DNA from 2 places in the Massilia genomosp. 1 genome. Region 1 is predicted to be linked to the other one. Evidence: predicted binding sites of a transcription regulator. Region 1 holds the regulator's gene; the other holds the start of a gene.
The links. Region 1 encodes sigma-54, which starts transcription at its own class of promoters, with help from an activator protein. Its sites were predicted from a motif close to TGGCANGNAANCTGCTTT; they were not measured.

Region 2: the regulator sigma-54 is predicted to act here: its motif matches at 1,874-1,891, upstream of F1735_RS00755 (TorF family putative porin).

Annotation. Positions count from the first base shown of each region.
Region 1 covers NZ_WHJF01000015.1:362-7,784, reverse strand. The annotation lists gene F1735_RS07905 (monovalent cation:proton antiporter family protein) at 1-1,129, opposite strand, end outside; gene F1735_RS07900 (KpsF/GutQ family sugar-phosphate isomerase) at 1,236-2,258, shown strand; gene F1735_RS07895 (KdsC family phosphatase) at 2,260-2,802, shown strand; gene lptC (LPS export ABC transporter periplasmic protein LptC) at 2,824-3,447, shown strand; gene lptA (lipopolysaccharide transport periplasmic protein LptA) at 3,444-4,073, shown strand; gene lptB (LPS export ABC transporter ATP-binding protein) at 4,070-4,828, shown strand; gene F1735_RS07875 (RNA polymerase factor sigma-54) at 4,831-6,303, shown strand; gene F1735_RS07870 (tetratricopeptide repeat protein) at 6,329-7,423, opposite strand, start outside.
Region 2 covers NZ_WHJF01000002.1:13,768-21,190, forward strand. The annotation lists gene F1735_RS00740 (antibiotic biosynthesis monooxygenase family protein) at 381-674, opposite strand; gene F1735_RS00745 (TetR/AcrR family transcriptional regulator) at 861-1,424, shown strand; gene F1735_RS00750 (accessory factor UbiK family protein) at 1,454-1,708, opposite strand; gene F1735_RS00755 (TorF family putative porin) at 1,976-2,728, shown strand; gene F1735_RS00760 (P-II family nitrogen regulator) at 2,739-3,077, shown strand; gene F1735_RS00765 (ammonium transporter) at 3,094-4,623, shown strand; gene F1735_RS00770 (hypothetical protein) at 4,881-6,284, shown strand; gene gshA (glutamate--cysteine ligase) at 6,484-7,423, shown strand, end outside.

The sequences.
Region 1 (7,423 bases):
GCGCCACCAGCATCGACAGCACCATCGACGCCAGCACCAGCTGGATGATGAAGTCGTCGATCAGGCGCGCGCCGGAGGTCAGGTTGAGCAGCACGAAGCCGAATTCCCCCGCCTGCGCCAGCGCCAGGCCGGTGCGCATCGACACGCCGTCGGATGCGCCGAACATCTTGGCCAGCACCGCGATCAGGGCGAACTTGAGCAGCACGGGCAGCACCAGCAAGAGCAGCACCAGCCACCAGTTTTCCAGCACCAGACCGACATTGAGCAGCATGCCGACGGTGATGAAAAACAGCCCGAGCAGCACATCGCGGAACGGCTTGATGTCTTCCTCCACCTGGTGCTTGTACTGGGTCTCGGAGATCAGCATGCCGGCCACGAACGCGCCCAGCGCCAGCGACAGGCCGGCGTGCTCGGTGATCCAGGCCGCGCCCAGGGTGATCAGGAGCAGGTTGAGCATGAACAGCTCCTGCGAGCGGCGCTTGACGACGATGGTGAACCACTTGCGCATGATCTTCTGGCCGATGAACAGCAGCAGCACCAGCACGATCACCGCTTTCACGCCGGCCCAGGCCAGCGTTTCGGCCAGTTCCTCCGGGGGTTTACCGAGCGAGGGAATCAGGATCAGGAGCGGCACCACCGCCAGATCCTGGAACAGCAGGATGCCGATGATCTTGCGGCCATGCCCGCTTTCGAGTTCGAGCCGCTCGGTCAGCATCTTGACCACGATCGCGGTCGAGGACATGGCCAGCGCGCCGCCCAGCGCGAACGCGGCCTGCCAGGTGATTTTCAGGCCCGGCAGCTGGGTCGCCAGCAGCCAGCCAAACAGCATGGTGGCGACGATGGTGAGCACCACCTGGGCCATCCCCAGGCCGAACACGATGCGCCGCATCGCCATCAGCTGCGAGAGGGAGAATTCGAGCCCGATCGAGAACATCAGGAACACCACACCGAATTCGGCCAGGGTTTCGGTGGTTTTGCTGTTTTCGGCCAGTCCCAGGGCGTGCGGGCCGATCAGGATGCCGACGGCCAGGTAACCGAGCATCGGCGGCAGGTGCATCATGCGGAAAGCGACCACGCCCAGTACGGCGCTGCCTAACAGAAGGAGGGTGAGTTCTAGTCCTGAAAACATGCGGTGCCGTGTAAAGGATTGGTAAAGGACGAGCGAAAACACGGGGTAACCACGATTTCTGCGTCTGGCAAGTTTTTTGCTTTCGCAATTCGTTTATACTTCTGCCATGAGTGTAACCCATGAAAAAACAATGCTGAAAGCTTTTGACAAAAACCTCACGCAACGCGCCATGCGACTGGCCCGCGAGACCTTGGAAATCGAAGCGGACGCCATCCGCGCCCTGCACGCGCGCCTGGAGACCGACGACAGCGTCGGCCAGGCCGTCGGCCTGCTGATGGCGTGCGGCGGGCGCGTGGTGGTCTCCGGCATGGGCAAGTCGGGCCATATCGCGCGCAAGATCGCCGCCACCCTGGCCTCGACCGGCACCCCGGCCATGTTCGTCCACCCCGGCGAAGCGGCCCACGGCGACCTTGGCATGGTCACCGCGCAGGATGCCTTCATCGCCATCTCGAATTCCGGCGAGACGGCCGAACTGATGTCGATCCTGCCGATCATCAAGCGCATGGGCGCACCGCTGATCGCCATGACCGGCAACCCGCAATCGAGCCTGGCGCTGCTGGCCGACGTGCACCTCGACGTCTCGGTGGCCAAGGAAGCCTGCCCGCTCAACCTGGCGCCGACCGCCAGCACCACCGTCACCCTGGCGCTGGGCGACGCGCTGGCCGTGGCGCTGCTCGACGCCCACGGCTTTAAAGAAGAAGATTTCGCCCGCTCGCATCCGGGTGGTGCGCTGGGACGGCGCCTGCTGACCCACGTGCGCGACGTCATGCGCAGCGGCGACGCGGTGCCGGCCGTAACTGCCGATGTGTCGCTCTCGGTGGCCCTGCTCGAAATCACCCAGAAGGGCATGGGCATGACCGCCATCGTCGACGCCGCCGGTCATCCGGTCGGCGTATTTACCGACGGCGACCTGCGCCGGCTGATCGAGCGCGTGCAGGATTTCACGAAGATCACCATCCGCGACGTGATGCACGCCGACCCGCGCCGCGTCGGTCCCGACCAGCTGGCGGTCGACGCGGTGGCCATCATGGAACAATTTCGCATCAACCAGATGCTGGTGGTCGATGCCGACGGCAAGCTCGTTGGCGCCCTGCATATCCACGACCTGACCCGCGCCAAGGTGATCTGACATGAGCGAGCCCGCAAACCAACTGGCCCACATGCAGCGCGCCGCCGCCGTCAAGGTCATGATTTTCGACGTCGACGGCGTCCTCACCGACGGCAGCCTGACCTACGGCCCCGATGGCGAAGCGACCAAGACCTTCAATGTGCTCGACGGCCTGGGCATCCAGCTGCTGCAAAAGAGCGGCGTGGCCACCGCCATCATCAGCGCGCGCCAGTCGCCGATCGTGGTGCGGCGCGCGGCCGACCTGGGCATCATGCACGTCCACCAGGGCATCCACGACAAGCGCGTGGCCTTTGCCAAACTGCTGGAAGCGACCGGCGTCAGCGCCGCGCAATGCGGCTACATCGGCGACGACGTGATCGACCTGCCGCTGCTGCTGCAGGTCGGCTTTGCCGTCACCGTGCCGACCGGGCATCCGGAAGTGCAGTACCGCGCCCATTACGTCACCAAGGCCGGCGGCGGGCGTGGCGCGGTGCGCGAAGTGTGCGACCTGGTCATGCGCGCGCAAGGCACCTACGACGCGGCGCTGGCGCCGTACTTCGCCTGATGCACGCCACAGGAGACCACCATGCATAAGCGCACCGCACACCGCTGGCGCCTGACCGCGATCATGGTGGTCGGGACCTTCTTCGCCTTCGGCACTTTCTGGCTGGTCCAGCTGGCGCAGAACGCCGACGCCACGGTCGATCCGAACACCTTCAAGAATGAACCCGACTACATCGTCGAACAATTCAGCTTCGTGCGCATGACACCCGAGGGCAAGCCGCGCTACCTGGTGTCCGGCGCCAAGCTCACGCACCGCCCGATCGACGATTCGTCCGATGTCGAGCTGCCGGTGCTGCAGGGCGTCGCGCCCGGCCAGCCGCTCACCACCATCACCTCGCAGCGCGCGCGCATCCGCCACGCCCAGAACCAGGCCGACCTGATGGGCGACGTCAAGGTGGTGCGGCCGGAGTCGCCCAACAACCGCGCGATGCAGCTCAAGACCGAAGCACTGACCGTCTTTACCGACGAAGACCGCATGACGTCCGACCAGCCGGTCCAGGTCACGCTGGGCAATTCCACCATCAGGGGAACCGGCATGGAAGCGAACAACGCAACGCGCGAGCTCAAGTTCGCCAGCCGCGGGCAGATCGTGTATCCACCGAAAGCGGCGCGCGCAGCGCCAACCATCACAGGTAAACCACAATGAAAAAATTCCTAGCCATCGCCCTGCTCGGCCTGGCCGCGGCCACCGCGTCCGCCGAAAAGGCCGATTCCGCCAAGCAGGCGGTGATCACCTACGATTCCCTGGAGACCAATGAAGTGACCCAGGTGACGATCCTGACCGGGAACGTGGTCGTCACCAAGGGCACGCTGATTCTCAAGTCGGACCGCGCCGTCATCAAGGAGACGCCCGAAGGCGACATGTTCGTGACCCTGACCGCCAGCGCCGGCAAGGCTGCCACGTTCCGCCAGAAGCGCGACGGCGGCCCCGACCTGTGGATCGAAGGCCAGGCCCAGCGCATCGAATACGATGAACGCAACGACATGATGAAGCTGTTCTCGAACGCCAAAATCCGCCAGCTCGAGGGCCAGAAACCGACCAACGAAATCGAAAGCGAATTCATTTCCTACGACAGCCGCAAAGAGGTGTTCGTGGCGCGTAATGACGCCAGCGGCGCCAACAAGCCGGGCCAGGGGCGCGGCACCATGATCATCGCCCCGCGCAAGCCGCGCGCCGCGCCGGCCACGCCGGCGTCCAGCGCGCCGGCGGTGACGCCCGCACCAACGCCGGCGCCCGCGCCGACCACCACGCCAGCTGCGGGAAATCCATGATCGAACCGAAAAATTGCGGCAGCACGCTGATCGTGCGCGGCCTGCAGAAAAGCTACGGCAAGCGCCTGGTCGTGCGCGACGTCTCGTTGCAGGTCGACTGCGGCGAAGTGGTCGGCCTGCTCGGCCCGAATGGCGCCGGCAAGACCACCTCGTTCTACATGATCGTCGGCCTGGTGCCGTCGGACGCGGGCACGATCGATATCAGCGGGGTCGATATTTCGAGCCTGCCGATTCACCGGCGCGCCGCGCTCGGCCTGTCGTACCTGCCGCAGGAAGCGTCGGTGTTCCGCAAGCTGACCGTGGAAGAAAACATCCGCGCCGTGCTGGAGCTGCAAAAGGTCGACGGCAAGTCGCTCACCAAGGCGCAGATCAACGAACGCTTAGATACCCTGCTGGCCGACCTGCAGATCGAAAAACTGCGCGAGAACCAGGCCATGTCGCTCTCCGGCGGCGAGCGGCGCCGGGTCGAGATCGCGCGCGCGCTGGCGACCAACCCGCGCTTCGTGCTGCTCGACGAACCGTTCGCCGGGGTCGATCCGATCGCCGTCATCGAGATCCAGCGCATCGTGCGCTTCCTCAAGCAGCGCGGCATCGGCGTTTTGATCACCGACCATAACGTGCGCGAAACGCTGGGTATCTGCGACCGCGCCTACATCATCAACCAGGGTGCGGTGCTCGCCTCCGGTCGTCCCGACGATATCATCGCGGATGAATCCGTGCGTCGGGTCTACCTGGGCGAACACTTCCGGATGTAGGCATGAAACAGTCCCTTCAACTACGCACTTCCCAGCACCTCGCGCTCACGCCCCAGTTGCAGCAGTCGATCCGGCTGCTGCAGTTGTCGACCCTGGAACTGCACCAGGAACTGGAACAGCTGTTGAGCGACAATCCGCTGCTCGAACGACTCGACGATCCGCTCGATCATTCGGTGCGCCTGTTGGGCGATGGCGCCATCAGCAGCACCTCGACGCCGACCGAAGCGCCGCCCGAGCCGGGTGCGCAGGATGCGCCGGCGCCAAGCGAAGGCGAGACCTTCGAAGGCGGCGAAGCGGACAGCCCGGCCAGCAATGACAACGATGGCGAGTGGGGCGACCTCGGTCGCGCCAAGACGCCCGACGACGAGGATTCGCGCCCGCAGCTCGAAGCATCGAGCATCACCTTGCGCGAGCACCTGATGGAGCAGATGCGCGTGACCGTGCTCGAAGCGCGCGACCGGGCGCTGGTCGAACTGATCGTCGACGCCATCGACGACAACGGCTACCTGACCGAGTCGCTCGAAGAGATCCACGAGCGCATGCCGCCCGAGCTGGAGATCGAGATCGAGGAACTGCGCACCGTGCTGGCGCTGCTGCAAAGTTTCGATCCGAGCGGCGTATGCGCGCGCAATGCGTCCGAATGCCTGGCGCTGCAGATCCGGCGCATGCCCGGCGTGCCGATGGTGACGCGGCGCATGGCGCTGACCATCGTCGAAAACCACCTGACCTGGTTCGCCCAGCGCGAATTCAACAAGCTGAAAAAAGCGCTCGACTGCGACGATGAAGACTTGCGCGAGGCGCAGACCGTGATCCGCCAGTGCAATCCGCATCCGGGCGCGGAGTTCGCGTCCGACGTGTCGGACTACGTGGTGCCGGACGTGATCGTGCGCAAGGCAAAAAACGGCTGGTCGGTGATGCTCAATAACGACGTGATGCCGCGCCTGCGCGTAAACAGCATGTACGCCGCGCTGCTCAAGCAGGGCAAGGGCGAAGGGCAGATGGGCGCGCAGCTGCAGGAAGCCAAATGGCTGATCAAGAACATGCGCCAGCGCTTCGACACCATCTTGCGGGTGGCCGAAGCGATCGTCGAACGCCAGCGCAATTTCTTTTCGCACGGCGCGGTGGCGATGCGCCCGCTGGTGCTGCGCGAAATCGCCGACACGCTTGGCCTGCACGAAAGCACGATCTCGCGCGTGACCACGCAAAAGTACATGATGACGCCGCACGGCATGTTCGAGCTGAAGTATTTTTTCGGCAGCCACGTGGCCACCGAAGCGGGCGGCGAAGCGTCATCGACGGCGATCCGGGCGCTGATCGTGCAGCTGACCAGCGCCGAAGATCCGAAGAGCCCCCTGTCGGACAGCAAGATCGCCGACATGCTGGGCGAGCAGGGCATGGTGATTGCGCGCCGCACGGTTGCCAAGTACCGCGAAGCGCTCAAGATTCCGCCGGTCGCCCTGCGCAAGTGCCTGTGACCGGGCGGGCAGGTGTGCGCAGCGCTTACAGGAACTCCGGGTAGTCGCGCAAGAGCGACTTTTCCAGTTGCTCGACGTTGCCGAAGAAGTCGAATTCCCCGCCGCCCGAGATGCGCCGTCCCGCATCCCAGCTGCGCCAGGCGCGCTGTGTATCTTCGCTCCTGTAAAGCGCCATTGCCATGCCGCCGTAGGCTGACGCCATTGCCGGATTGGCCTGCAGCGCCTTGGCGTACAACGCAGCCGCTTCGCGGTACCTGCCCAACTCTTTGAGGTTATCGGCTTCAAACAGCATCAGGACATGTTGCTTGCGCGTGGTGTGCTTGCGCAGGTCCTGCAGCGTGACGTTGGCCGCTTCCAGTTCCGCCGTGGTCTTCTTGTCGTCCATGACGGCATCGAGCCGGATCACCTCCGGGTTGGCCTTCCCCAGCGCGCGCTGCTCTGGCGTGCGCGTGATCGAAGCGCCCCCCGAGAATATCCATTCGTTCAAGCCCAGCACGGCGTCCAGCGGCCGATTATCTGCGTGCGCCTGCGCGATTTCGCGCTCGGCCGCCTGCCTGGCCGCAGCCGTCGGCGGGGCCGCGTCGAGCACCTTGTCGATCTCGTCGCCCTGCGGCGCACGCGGCTTGTAGGCGGCCAGACTGTAAGCGGCCGGCGCGCCTTGCTTGACGGCGCTGACCGTATAGGTACGCGTTTCGCTGTAGCCCTCGATCTGCTTGTGGTACGTGACCAGGCTGGCCGGCAGGCGTTGCTGGGCGGAGAGGCGCGTCAGCACGCGCGGATGGGCGCCGAAATTGCGCAGGACGCGTGCGAACATGGCCGCGTCGGCGGCGCTGACGCTGGTACCGCCCGGGCCGAGACTGGCCATGCGAATGCCGTTCACTGCCAAAACCGTGGCGCCGCCTTCGCTCGACTCGGTCAGCGTACGCGCCCCCTCCTCGAGCGACAGATTGTTTTCCAGCTCGATCAAACCGTAGGCCGGCGTGAAGCTGCCCTTCTTTCTGATGGCGAGCAGGCGATAGCCAATGGTGTCGAACATCGAATACCTTACATAGCTGCGGCTTGCCTGGTCGATCTGGTAGCGGCGCCGCGTCACCAGGTCGAGAATCGTGGTTTCCTTCGC
Region 2 (7,423 bases), on a different contig from region 1:
TGTTTATCCATATAGGATGTGTTGACAATTTTGTAATCGATTGTTATATTTTCGTCGAAATTACATTTGGACAACGTTAATCCGTCGGACACCGCGTGACCGTCACGGCTCTGGGCTGATCCATTCATCTCAATTGCCCTGCCGGAGTTCGCCATGCCCCCGTGATTCATCGTCCGAGCGTGCCGGCGCGCTGATTGCGGGCAAAAAAAAGCAGCCGGAGGGTGTCCGGCTGCACATGTCTGGTGCCGGTGTTCGAGGTCACCGGACTAACCTGTGGGACCTGCTGGGGCAGGTCACCAACAACGTCAGAATAATCCTCCCAGATGACGGCAGCATGACGCACAGCGAAATAGTGCGCCGTCAGTTGCCGCGCCCGCCGCTTACACCACCTCGATGGCGTCGAACCCCAGCACCACGGGCGGCGCGGCCAGCAGCGGCATGACCTGGACGATCGGTCCGTGCAAGGCGGCTTCGCTGTCGCTGGCAAGGCGGTCGGCCTCGGTCTCCCACAAGGTGATCGACATGCCTTTGCCGGTATCCGGATCGGTCAACAGATACGTTCCCTTGAATCCCTGCAGCTGTTGAAGAACCGGCATGACCGAACTGGTGTACAGCGCAACGACCTCGCCGATCTTTTCTGGCTTGGCTTGAACATGGGCGACTCGTGCAAACATGGTGTGCTCCCTGGGATGACAAGCGCCGGCTGGCCACGGTTGCGGCCAACCATACAGAGTGTATAGTTTGACTATACACGATGTATGGTCTCTTGGGTTTGCCGACGGTACCTTATGATGCCGGCGCATGAGACCGCATGCCGCGCGCCCGCCCGGGCGCCGCCATCGTATTGTTGGGAGTTTGCCATGTCATCGCCCCGTTCGCCCGGACAGCCACGTTTATCGCGCGAGACCTGGCTCGACTTCGGCTTGGCCGTCTTGCGCGAGGATGGGCCGCAGGCCTTGAAGGCCGATCCGCTGTGCAAGCGGATGGGCGTGAGCCGGGGCAGCTTTTACTGGCATTTCGACAGCGCCGCCAGCTTTGCGCTGGCGGTGCTGGAACGCTGGGAATCGGTCGCCACCGACCAGATCATCGGCAGCATCGCCCTGGCCGCGACCGATGCGCCGGCGCGCCTGCACCTGCTGCTGTCCAACGTGGGGCAGCTCGATGTGGGCCTGTATGACGCCATCAACACGCTCGGCGCGCAAGACCCGGGCGCGGCCCAGGTGTTGCGCCGGGTGCATGAACGGCGCGTCGCCTTCGTGGCGAGCCTGCTGGTGGAAGCCGGTTTTGAGGCGCCCGAGGCAGCCACGCGGGCGCAGCTGATCTACGCCTGGGCGATGGGCGAATTGCTGACGCGCGAGGCGGGCCGCAACGCCTTTTCCGCCGCCCAGATCGAGGCCGTCGAACGCCTGCTGATGCAGCGGTAAAGCCATGCGGGCGCGCAGCCCGCATGCGCTCAGACCTGCGGCTTGGCCGGGGTCAGCTGTTCTTCGAGCGCGGCCACGCGCAGTTCGAGTGCTTCGAGCTTGGCGCGGGTCTTGGCCAGTACCTGGGCCTGGATATCGAATTCCTCGCGTGTGACCAGGTCGAGCTTGGAAAAGCCCTGGGTCATCATGCTCTTGACGTTCTTCTCGATATCCTTGGCAGGCGAACTCTCGATGGCCTGGTTGATCTTGCCCTGCAAGTCGTTGAAAAAGCTGTTCATATCCATCGCAATCCTCGTGAAATCGGTAGCGCACCGCAGCGGTGCGGCAGGTGGGCCAGTTTGGTGCATGTATGCCGGCCGCGACCGGAATCGCGGAAATTTTACTGTTTATTAACAGCAAGTTGGGGACGCCAGGCGCAAATACAAGTTGCGTCCGGGCGTCAGCGGAGCTGGCACGACTTCTGCTAATGGGTAGATAAGCAGTGTGCATGCTCCAGGCTTCATTTTAAACCCCAACCGCCGTCTCTGTTAAAAAACCATAAGGGAACCGCCATGAACAAGCTGTGTACTCCGTTGTCTCTCGCCGCCGCGCTGACCCTGGCGCTGGCAACCCTGGGAGCCCCGCTGGCCCAGGCTGCCGACCAGCCCGTGCCCGACAATGCAGTGAGCTTCAACGCCGCCGTGACCAGCGATTACCGCTATCGCGGCCTGTCGCAAAGCCGCATGAAGCCGGCCGTGCAGGGCGGCGCCGACTACACCCACAACCCGAGCGGCGCGTATGCCGGCGTGTGGGCCTCGACCATCAAGTGGACCAGCGACCTGGGCGGCGACGGCGATGTCGAAATCGACCTGTACGGCGGCAAGAAAGGCGAGATCGCCAAGGGCATCAGCTACGACGTTGGCGGCCTGTACTACGGCTTCCCTTCCAACGGATTGCATCCGAACGCCAACACCTTCGAGCTGTACGGCCAGGTCGGCATGGGGCCGGCCTACATCAAATACGCGCATTCGACGACCAATCTGTTCGGCACCACCGACAGCAAGGGTAGCGGCTACCTGGACCTGGGCGTCAACCTCGAGCTGGCCACCGGCCTGGTGCTCAACCTGCACCTCGGCCGCCAGCGCGTGGCCCACAACGACGCCCTGAGCTATAACGACGCCAAGATCGGCCTGACCAAGGACTTCGGATTCGCATCGGTCGCGCTGGCCGTGATCAGCGCCAACACCGACCTGTATGTCAGCCCGGTCAACGGCAAGGACCTGGGCCGTTCGCGCGCCGTGCTGACCGTGTCCAAAACTTTTTAAGAGGCCAGCCATGAAAATGATCACCGCCATTATCAAACCCTTCAAGCTGGACGAAGTGCGCGAAGCGCTCTCGGCCATCAATGTGCAAGGGATTACCGTGACCGAGGTCAAGGGCTTCGGGCGCCAGAAAGGCCACACCGAGCTGTATCGGGGCGCCGAGTACGTGGTCGACTTCCTGCCCAAGACCAAGATCGAGGCGGCCGTCGACGACGCCATCGTCGAACAAGCCATCGAAGCCATCGAACGCGCCGCGCGCACGGGTAAGATTGGCGACGGCAAGATTTTTGTCTATAACCTGGAACAGGTCGTGCGTATCCGGACCGGCGAAACCGGCAACGAAGCACTTTAAGCTGAGGGGAATACTGATGAATAAAACGATAACAAAATGGCTGGCCGGACTGGCCGTGCTGTGCGCCATCGGCGGCGTATTGCCGGCCTCGGCCCAGGATGCGCCCAAGCCTGACACCACGGCGGCCGTGGTCACGCCGGTCGAAGCGCCGGCCACCGCCATTGTCACGCCGGCCGCCGTCAGCGCCGGCGTCGCCGCCCCCGCCGCCGCGCCAGCCCCGGTGCCGCACAAAGGCGACACCACCTGGATGTTCATCGCCACCGTGCTGGTGATCCTGATGACGATTCCCGGGCTGGCGCTGTTTTACGGCGGCCTGGTGCGCACCAAGAACATGCTGTCGGTGCTGATGCAGGTGTTCGTGGTGTTTGCCCTGATCATCGTGCTGTGGTGCATCTACGGCTATTCGGTCGCCTTCACGCCGGGCAACGCCGTCATCGGCGGCTTCGACCGGGCTTTGCTGAACGGCATCTGGGACCCGGCCAAGGGCGCCTTTGCCTACGCCGCCACCTTCAGCAAGGGCGTGGTCATTCCCGAGTTCATCTATGTCGCTTTCCAGGGCACGTTCGCCGCGATTACCTGCTGCCTGATCGTGGGCGCCTTTGCCGAACGCATCAAGTTTGCCGCCTTGCTCGCCTTCATGGTGCTGTGGTTCACCTTCGGCTACCTGCCGGTCGCCCACATGGTGTGGTTCTGGACCGGCCCGGACGCCATCACCGACGCCGCCACCCTGGCCAGCGAAACCGCCAAAGCCGGCTGGCTGTTTCAAAAAGGTGCGCTCGATTTCGCCGGCGGCACCGTGGTGCACATCAACGCGGCAGTGGCCGGCCTGATGGGCGCAATCCTGATCGGCAAGCGCGTCGGCTACGGCCGCGAAGCCATGGCGCCGCATTCGCTGACCATGACCATGATCGGCGCCTCGCTGTTGTGGGTGGGCTGGTTCGGCTTTAACGCCGGTTCGGCCCTGGAAGCGGGCGACATCGCCGCGCTGGCCTTCATCAACACCCTGCTGGCAACCGCCTGCGCCACCCTGTCGTGGGTGTTCGGCGAGTGGGTCACCAAGGGCAAGCCATCGATGCTGGGCGCCGCGTCCGGCGCGGTGGCCGGCCTGGTGGCGATCACCCCGGCGGCGGGCTTCGTCGGCCCGATGGGCGGTTTGGTCATTGGTTTGCTGGCGGGTATTGTCTGCCTGTGGGGAGTGAACGGCCTCAAGCGCCTGATCGGCGCCGACGACTCGCTCGACGTGTTCGGCGTACACGGCGTGGGCGGTATCCTCGGTGCGCTGCTGACCGGCGTGTTTGCGGCGCCATCGCTGGGCGGGCAGGGCATTTTCGACTACGTTGCCAACAAGGCATCGGCGGATTACGCGATCGGCGGCCAGGTGCTCACGCAGCTGACCGCGGTCGGCACCACCATCCTGTGGTCGGCGCTCGTGTCGTTCCTTGCCTATAAACTGGTGGACGTGGTGATTGGGCTGCGCGTGCCGGAAGAAGAGGAACGCGAAGGGCTCGACATCACCAGCCACGGCGAGTCGGCCTACCACAGCTGATCGTTTCCAGCATGGCCGGTCCTTCGCGGGCCGGTTTGCTGTCCTGCACAGTACCGGGCTCCCAAAGTTGAATATCGACTTTGGGAGCCCGCTGCATTTTGCCAGCGATATGTTGCACATGCCCTGCCTGAAGGGCATCGTTCCCGGTCCCCGGATGGAACCTATGCCGGCTTGGCGTTACTCACTGGAATGATATTCGATCGTTCCGCCAAGGCATCGCCTCGGTCCCTGCCATACTCTCTCGCTAAGGTAAACATATGCGTGCAGCCCCAGTGAATCATGCCGCCTCTGCCCAGGTGGTCAACCCGGTCCAAACGTCTCAGATCACTGACGCAGCCGCAACTCAGGCCGCACATCCCGACAATAGCGCCGCCGCCAGGCCATCATCGCCGCGAAGGCAAGTGTCCGCGCGCGACGCGAATATGTTTCGACGGTTGGTAAACGAATATCTTACAAAGGAGGGAAAGAGGGCAAAAACCGGGCACCCCAATCAACTGTTCATCTCGCCTCGCGAGATGGAGCGCTTAATTGCCGAAATTTCCATTCTAGTCCAATCATGTCATATCACTGACGCCGAGGTACCGGATGTGGACATGGAAAGTGTCTCGGATTCAACCGAGATCGATCACCACGTTGCTCAAATGTCCAGCCCAGTCCCATCGTCTCGGCTCACTGACGCCGAGGTACCGGATGTGGATATGGAAAGTGTCTCGGATTCAACCGAGATCGATCACCAAGTTGCTCAAATGTCCAGCCCAGTCCCATCGTCTCGGCTCACTGACGCCGTGGCACCGGATGTGCGCATCACAAGTCTTGCGCATCCAGAGGTCATTGATGCCTTCGTTGCTCAAATGAAGGCGGTGGAAGCTGATTGGGGCAAAAAATCCCCCGCCCAAAAGATAGAACATTTGCAAAACGTAATCAACGCCCAATTTGAAGCAGCCCGCGTTCCCGCCCCGAGCATCAGCCTGATGGATCTCGGCGGCGGGCGCAACGGCGAGTTCGACTCGAAGACCTGGAGTATGGGAATGACGGAGGAAACCCTGGGAAAAAGGTCAATGGCCGAGACCGCTGGAACGGTGTACCACGAATCGCGCCATGCACAGCAATTCTTCATGATCGCCAAATATATTGGCCAGGAAGGAATAGCGCCACCACATTCTGACCAAATTCCCAAGCCTATACTGAAACAGGCAAAGGAGGCTGTAGACAAGTGCGCCATGGGCACAGACGAGATCGCCGAAGCAAAGTCCTACCATACAAGCGTATATGGCGCAGATCGCGAGAAACGCAACGCCACGCTCAGAAAATTGGCGCACTATACCTTCCCCCGATTATGTCAGACAAGTGCTGACTTTTCGAAAGCGAGGCTGACCTACGAAGAGGCCGTTGCAACGCTTGAAACGTATAAAGGAGAACAGTCCCCGCAGTTCCACGACAGTAAAGAGTTAAGGGAAAAGGACCCGACGTATCTGGCCCATTTAGCGAATAAGAGAGCCGCGATAAAGGAATTCAATCGGACACTGGCTGTCAACAAGGCAGAAAAGGTGGGGTTCGACGCGGCGCAAAAGGCGTATCACGCCTTGCCGGAAGAGGCAGATGCCTTCGCTGTCGGTGACGCCGTCACCGCCAAGCTGGAAGTAGGCGAAAAAAGCACCTAAGCCCCGATGACGGCAAGCGGGAAGCGAGGGAGACCTGCCGTGCGCCGCTCGGGGGGGGGGGCGCAAGATCGTTTTTGCCTGGCAAGGCCATGGGACTTTAAAATACGGATTTCGCCCCGATGTGGTGTTCTCGCACGGTAATATAGCGAATTCTGCGTGCCTGGAGGGTCGGCCTCCCGCATCATTTAAGGAAGTAACCATGGTTCCCCACCTCGTCACGGCCCTGACCGGACCGCTGCTCGACCTCGAAAAGAAAATCCTGGCGGCCACGCCCGCCATTGAGCGCTGGTTCCGCATGGAGTGGCAGGAGCACACGCCGCCGTTCTATTGCTCGGTCGACTTGCGCAACGCCGGCTACAAGCTGGCCCCGGTCGATACCAACCTGTTCCCTGGTGGTTTCAACAATCTTGCCACTGAGATGCTGCCGCTGGCCGTGCAAGCCGCCATGGCCGCCATCGACAAATATTGCCCGGACGCCCGCAACCTGCTGCTGGTGCCGGAAGGGCACACGCGCAATCCGCATTACCTGCAGAACGTGGCGCGCCTGATGCAGATTTTCCGCCAGACCGGGCTGCATGTGCGGCTCGGTTCCTTGTCGCCCGAGATCACCCAGCCCACGCCGCTGGCGCTGCCTGACGGGAACATGCTGGTGGTCGAGCCGCTGGTGCGGTCCGCCAACGGGCGCCGCGTGGGCCTGAAGGATTTCGATCCATGCACCATTTTGCTCAATAACGACCTGTCGGCCGGCATCCCGTCGATCCTGGAAAATATCCACGAACAATCGCTGCTGCCGCCGCTGCACGCGGGCTGGGCGCTGCGGCGCAAGAGCAACCACCTGGCCGCCTACGACGAAGTGGCCAAGAAGTTCGGCAAGCTGATCGATGTCGATCCGTGGATGGTCAACCCTTTCCACAGCAAATGCGGCGCGATCAATTTCGACGAAGACCAGGGCGTGGAATGCCTGGCCGACAATGTGACCATGCTGCTGGCCAAGATCCGCAAGAAGTACAAGGAATACGGAATCAAGGAGCAAAAGCCGTTCGTGATCCTGAAACCCGATGCCGGCACCTACGGCATGGGTATCCTGACGATCAAGGATGCCAGCGAGGTGCGCGAACTGACCCGTGCGCAGCGCCAGA